Regions from separate parts of the Fictibacillus sp. S7 genome, predicted to be linked through region 1. Evidence: a T-box and tRNA genes for the amino acid it is inferred to sense, from the RefSeq annotation. Region 1 holds a T-box; the other holds one or more tRNA genes.
What was found. The T-box of region 1 lies ahead of alaS (alanine--tRNA ligase). A T-box ahead of a tRNA ligase gene usually reads a tRNA of that ligase, here a tRNA-Ala.
Positions count from the first base shown of each region.

Region 2: it has a tRNA-Ala gene. The T-box ahead of alaS (alanine--tRNA ligase) is inferred to sense a tRNA for this amino acid. The anticodon was not compared.

Region 1 covers NZ_QJKL01000001.1:162,834-166,277, reverse strand. The annotation lists gene alaS (alanine--tRNA ligase) at 1-1,565, opposite strand, end outside; T-box leader at 1,647-1,865, opposite strand; gene DMO16_RS00795 (AI-2E family transporter) at 1,891-2,973, opposite strand; gene DMO16_RS24055 (hypothetical protein) at 3,082-3,267, opposite strand; gene DMO16_RS00790 (hypothetical protein) at 3,278-3,444, opposite strand, start outside.
Region 2 covers NZ_QJKL01000001.1:2,753,466-2,756,909, reverse strand. The annotation lists gene DMO16_RS14230 (nicotinate phosphoribosyltransferase) at 1-535, shown strand, start outside; rRNA gene DMO16_RS14225 (16S ribosomal RNA) at 843-2,390, shown strand; tRNA gene DMO16_RS14220 (tRNA-Ile) at 2,481-2,557, shown strand; tRNA gene DMO16_RS14215 (tRNA-Ala) at 2,582-2,657, shown strand; rRNA gene DMO16_RS14210 (23S ribosomal RNA) at 2,846-3,444, shown strand, end outside.

The DNA of each region.
Region 1 (3,444 bases):
ACAAACAGCTCCAGTCCTTCGCCCGAAATCGTGCCTTGGTCAGCAACCTGGCCTCCGCTTTCCGCATAAAACGGAGTAATGTCAAGAATGACCTGGCCTTCTTCTCCCTCGGCAAGGATATCGATGCGGTCTCCGTTTTGAAGGGTTTCCAATACTTTTGATGTGCTCCGCTCTTCGTCATAGCCCACAAAATCGCTGTGTGCTTTGATGTCGCTTAACACACCGGATTGCACCTGCATGGAATCCACATCCTGACGTGCCGAACGGGCTCTCTCACGCTGGCCTTCCATTTCTTTTTCAAATCCTGTACGGTCGACTTCCATGTTATGATCTGCAGCATATTCTTCAGTCAGTTCAAACGGGAAGCCAAACGTATCATAAAGCTTGAAGGCATCTTTACCTGAAACTGTGCTGCTTCCGGCTGCTTTTTCCTTTTTGATGACTTCTTCAAGGATCGCAAGTCCTTCATTGATGGTTTCATGGAATCGCTCTTCTTCGTTTTTAATGACGCGCTGGATAAACGGCACTTTTTCTTTTACTTCCGGATAATAGTCCACCATGATATCTGCTACGGTTGGAACAAGTTCGAACATAAACGGCCGGTCAAGTCCAATCTGCTTGGCAAAGCGAATGGCTCTTCTGATCAGGCGGCGTAGAATATACCCTCTGCCTTCATTTGATGGAAGTGCATTGTCAGATACAGCAAAGGCAACGGTACGGATATGGTCAGCAATCACTTTGAACGCGGTATCCGCTTCCTTTGATTGGCCATACTTGCTGCCAGAAAGCTTTTCCGTTTGCTGAATGATCGGAATAAACAAGTCCGTGTCATAGTTCGTTGGAACGTCCTGAATAACAGAGACCATCCGTTCGAGCCCCATTCCGGTATCAATGTTTTTCTTTGGAAGCGGTGTGTACGTTCCGTCTGGATTATGGTTGAACTCGGAAAACACCAGGTTCCATACTTCGAGGTAACGGTCATTTTCCCCACCCGGGTATAACTCAGGATCATTTGCATCACTGCCGTATTTTTCTCCTCGGTCGTAGAAAATTTCTGTATTCGGTCCGCTTGGCCCTTCTCCGATATCCCAGAAGTTCCCTTCCAAACGAATGATGCGTTCTGGCGGCACCCCTACGGTTTTGTTCCAAAGCTCATAGGCTTCATCATCTTCCGGATGGATAGTGACTGATAGTTTCTCTGAATCAAAACCGATCCATTTTTCACTGGTCAAGAATTCCCAGGCCCAGATGATCGCCTCTTCTTTGAAATAATCACCGATGGAGAAATTTCCGAGCATTTCAAAGAACGTATGGTGGCGTGCGGTAACCCCCACATTTTCAATGTCATTCGTACGGATTGATTTCTGAGCGTTAACGATTCTCGGGTTTTCCGGAATCACCCGGCCGTCAAAATACTTTTTAAGGGTAGCAACCCCACTGTTGATCCACAAAAGTGACGGGTCTTCATAAGGCACAAGGGAAGCGCTCGGCTCCACACTGTGGCCCTTCTCCTGGAAAAAATCAAGAAACATTTGTCTTACTTGAGCAGACGTTAAAGTTTTCATCTTTCCACTCTCCTTTCATTATTAGAAAAAGCGGTAGCGCCCTGTTCTGCCAAAATAAAAAACTCCCGTTCCTGATTCTGCATCAGGGACGAGAGTTGTTATCACGCGGTACCACCCTGGTTATGATTTAAGCCGAACACCGAAATCATCACCTTATGTAAACCGTAACGGGGTTTCACCGGCAGGGATTAACTGCACTCGGGAGTAGCTTTCTGTTCTTTCCTTTTAGAAACCTTACAGCCGGGGGTTTCCTCTCTTGGAAAAGGGTCAAAACATACTTATCTCCATCATCGTTTTGCTTTATCTAGCAGTAGTATAATTCCTTCTAGGGCATCTTGTCAATCTTGGCTTGCAGCCGGTGGTTCCGTATATGCACAATAATAACCTTCATGATTGAAAACACAGGCACAGCCAGGATCAGCCCGGCCACCCCTCCGATTTCACCGCCAGCCAGCAGCGCCATAATGATCAATGCGGGATGGATGTGAAGGCTTTTCCCCACGATCAGCGGACCCAAAATGTTTCCTTCGATGAACTGCAAAACCAGCATGATGCCGGCCACAATGAGAACCATTTTAACAGAAATGGTAAACGCGATGAAGATGACCGGTACAGCGCCAAGAATGGGCCCAAAATACGGAATAATATCCGTGATAGCAATAATAATCCCCAATATAATGGGATACGGCATACCGGCGAGCCACAGTGCAAGCATAGCAGCAGCCCCAAGAAGCGTTCCCACCAATAATTGCCCCCGGATGTAACCTCCCAGCGAACCATCAATTTCCTTGAGAACCTGTCTTCCTTCTCTTCTCCACTTCTGCGGCGTCAAGTACCAGCATACCCGTTTAATGCCGTCAATATCCTTTAAAAAGTAAAAAACAAGGAACGGAATAATGATGAGTACAAAAAAATAATCCACAAGTTTTTTAATAGAGCCAATGACATTGGCTGCGCTTTTCTGCAAATAACGTTCACCTGAATGAATATAATCCTCAATTCTGAGGTGAATGGATTTCGGAAGGCTTGCTGTATGATGATCCACTTCAAGCAGCCAGCTTTGATACGTTTTTGATAAGGTGGGAAGATTGGACGCCAATTCCCTGATCTGAAGGATCATATAGGGTATTCCTTTGTATAGGGCATAACCAGTTCCGCCGAAAAAAAGCAGGTAAATGCACAAAATGGATAAGCTGCGCGGCATGCCCTTCCGATGAAGTATTTCCACAAGCGGATGAAGTAAATAGGTGATGAAAACGGCAATAAAAAAAGGAAACAGCACGGCTTTTAGAATCGTAAGAACAGGAACCCAAAAAGGGGCCAGTTTCAACAGCAGCCAGCCGCAAAGAAACAGCAAAACGAGAAGAGATAAACGGATGATCCACTTTATGTAATTCTCCCGCTGCATGGTATCACCTCACCCTTATTGTTTCCTCCTGACCATTTTTCATGTAAGAAAAGGAAAAGCTCAACCCATCAAAAAAGCCCATGCTTCTAAGCATGGACTTTCTTTTCATTAATAAATGGCTTTTGCCAGTCTTTTACGCAGTCGTCGTACGCGTTTTGAGGACAGCATATCATCCATCCCCATAAAGCTCATCCCGTTTTTCCGGGATTTCATTCCGTAGATAGCTGCCCAAAGACCGAGAGCAAGTACGGGTTTTATATAGCTGTTCATTGAAGTCACCAACCCTTTTATCAAGTTAGCCTGCTTATTGGACATCCGCCTTGTAGGACAAATCTTGATCCTCAAACAGATCATCCAGCGAGGTCAAGCTGCCATCCTCTTCCACCTGGTGAAGGGACAGTGTGCCATTTACAATGGATAATTCAATAAAGCAGTTCCAGCAATAATACTGATTAACGCCGATCTTGCCGA
Region 2 (3,444 bases), 2.6 Mb from region 1:
GCTGAAAAGCCAGGGTGCTACGATCACTTCCTGGGGCGTGGGAACCCAGCTCATTACAGCTGCTGACCAGCCGGCACTTGGCGGAGTGTACAAGCTTGTTGCCCGTGAAAGCAATGGCGAGTATGTTCCAACCATAAAAGTATCAGGCAATGTGGAAAAAGTGACAAACCCGGGCTTCAAGACGGTATATCGTATCGTAAACGAAGACACAGGGAAAGCCGAAGCGGATTACATTGCGATGGTAGACGAAGCCCTTCCGGAAAAAGACATCTACCTTTTTGATCCGGTGGAAACCTATAAAAGCAAAACCATCCATAACTACCGAGCGGAAGAACTGCTCAAGCCGGTCTTTAATGAGGGAGAACTTGTTTATGACTTGCCGCAGGTGGATGAAATCAAATCCCATTTCCGCAGCCAGATTAAGATGTTCTGGCCTCAGCACATGCGAAAGCTGAATCCGCAGACCTATCATGTGGACCTCAGCGAAAAAGCATGGACTACAAAAATGGAGCTCCTTAAAGAAGCAACCAAATAATTATTCCAAGAGCCCGGTCGTTTTCATCTGCGGGCTCTTTTTTTATTTTGATAAAAAGGGTTGACCACTCCTGAAATCGCTGGTATAGTAGTAAACGTTGCTGCTTTTGATACACACTTTCCTTCAAAAAAACATTGAAAAAAGTTGTTGACTTAGCAAGCAGGATTTGATAAGATATTCCTTGTCGCCAACGAGAGCGACGGAAACAAACAGTTCTTTGAAAACCAAACAAAAGCCAGAGTAAGTCAGGGATTTTACAATCCCATCAATTTCTTATTTTTAAACATTAAGAGCTATATCAAACACTTTATTGGAGAGTTTGATCCTGGCTCAGGATGAACGCTGGCGGCGTGCCTAATACATGCAAGTCGAGCGAATGACGAGGAGCTTGCTCCTCTGATTTAGCGGCGGACGGGTGAGTAACACGTGGGTAACCTGCCTGTAAGACGGGGATAACTCCGGGAAACCGGAGCTAATACCGGATGATAACGAGAAGCGCCTGCTTCTTTTTTGAAAGTCGGTTTCGGCTGACGCTTACAGATGGGCCCGCGGCGCATTAGCTAGTTGGTGAGGTAACGGCTCACCAAGGCGACGATGCGTAGCCGACCTGAGAGGGTGATCGGCCACACTGGGACTGAGACACGGCCCAGACTCCTACGGGAGGCAGCAGTAGGGAATCTTCGGCAATGGACGAAAGTCTGACCGAGCAACGCCGCGTGAGCGATGAAGGCCTTCGGGTCGTAAAGCTCTGTTGTCAGAGAAGAACAAGTACCGGAGTAACTGCCGGTACCTTGACGGTACCTGACCAGAAAGCCACGGCTAACTACGTGCCAGCAGCCGCGGTAATACGTAGGTGGCAAGCGTTATCCGGAATTATTGGGCGTAAAGCGCGCGCAGGCGGTTTCTTAAGTCTGATGTGAAAGCCCACGGCTCAACCGTGGAGGGTCATTGGAAACTGGGAGACTTGAGTGCAGGAGAGAAAAGTGGAATTCCACGTGTAGCGGTGAAATGCGTAGAGATGTGGAGGAACACCAGTGGCGAAGGCGGCTTTTTGGCCTGTAACTGACGCTGAGGCGCGAAAGCGTGGGGAGCAAACAGGATTAGATACCCTGGTAGTCCACGCCGTAAACGATGAGTGCTAGGTGTTGGGGGGATCCACCCTCAGTGCTGACGTTAACACATTAAGCACTCCGCCTGGGGAGTACGGCCGCAAGGCTGAAACTCAAAGGAATTGACGGGGGCCCGCACAAGCAGTGGAGCATGTGGTTTAATTCGAAGCAACGCGAAGAACCTTACCAGGTCTTGACATCCTCTGACCACTTGAGAGATCACGCTTTCCCCTTCGGGGGACAGAGTGACAGGTGGTGCATGGTTGTCGTCAGCTCGTGTCGCGAGATGTTGGGTTAAGTCCCGCAACGAGCACAACCCTTGACCTTAGTTGCCAGCATTCAGTTGGGCACTCTAAGGTGACTGCCGGTGACAAACCGGAGGAAGGTAGGGATGACGTCAAATCATCATGCCGCTTATGACCTGGGCTACACACGTGCTACAAGGGGTGGTACAAAGGGTTGCGAAGCCGCGAGGCCGAGCCAATCCCAAAAAGCCACTCTCAGTTCGGATTGTAGGCTGCAACTCGCCTACATGAAGCCGGAATTGCTAGTAATCGCGGATCAGCATGCCGCGGTGAATACGTTCCCGGGCCTTGTACACACCGCCCGTCACACCACGAGAGTTTGTAACACGCGAAGTCGGTGGGGTAACCTTTTGGAACCAGCCGCCGAAGGTGGGACAGATGATTGGGGTGAAGTCGTAACAAGGTAGCCGTATCGGAAGGTGCGGCTGGATCACCTCCTTTCTATGGAGACATGAGCACTCAGGTGCCTCATGAATCTTACTCTGAGCATTTGTTTGGTTTTGAGAGAACTTCTCTCTATATATGGTGCATGGGCCTATAGCTCAGCTGGTTAGAGCGCACGCCTGATAAGCGTGAGGTCGATGGTTCGAGTCCATTTAGGCCCACCATACACATTCTAATAAAGACAAGATGGGGCCTTAGCTCAGCTGGGAGAGCGCCTGCCTTGCACGCAGGAGGTCAGCGGTTCGATCCCGTTAGGCTCCACCATTAGACAATGCTGTTGACATTTTCTTTTTTAGTCGGTATTATATAAAAGTTGTCTCTTGAAGGCAACACCGATGAAATGCACGTCATGTTCCTTGAAAACTAGATAACGAAACATCCAAACAAGCCAACTAATTCATTAGTTGTGCGCTGATTTAGTGATTTTTTTACGATCTTACGATCGTGTTAAAGGTTAAGCTAGAAAGGGCGCACGGTGGATGCCTTGGCACTAGGAGCCGAAGAAGGACGGGACGAACACCGATATGCCTCGGGGAGCTGTAAGTAAGCGTTGATCCGGGGATTTCCGAATGGGGGAACCCACCATCCGTAATGGGATGGTATCCATATCTGAATACATAGGATATGAGAAGGCAGACCCGGGGAACTGAAACATCTAAGTACCCGGAGGAAGAGAAAGCAAATGCGATTTCCTGAGTAGCGGCGAGCGAAACGGAAACAGCCCAAACCAGAGGGCTTGCCCTCTGGGGTTGTAGGATACTCTACATGGAGTTACAAAGGAACGGGGTAGATGAAGCGGTCTGGAAAGGCCGGCCAAAGAAGGTAACAGCCCTGTAGTTGAAACTTCGTTCCCTCCTGAGTGGATCCTGAGTACGGCGGGACACGTGAAACCCCGTCGGAATCCGGGAGGACCATCTCCCAAGGCTAAATACTCCCTAGTGACCGATAGTGAACCAGTACCGTGACGGAAAGGTGAAAAGCACCCCGGAAGGGGAGTGAAAGAGATCCTGAAACCGTGTGCCTACAAGTAGTTGGAGCCCACTAACGGGCG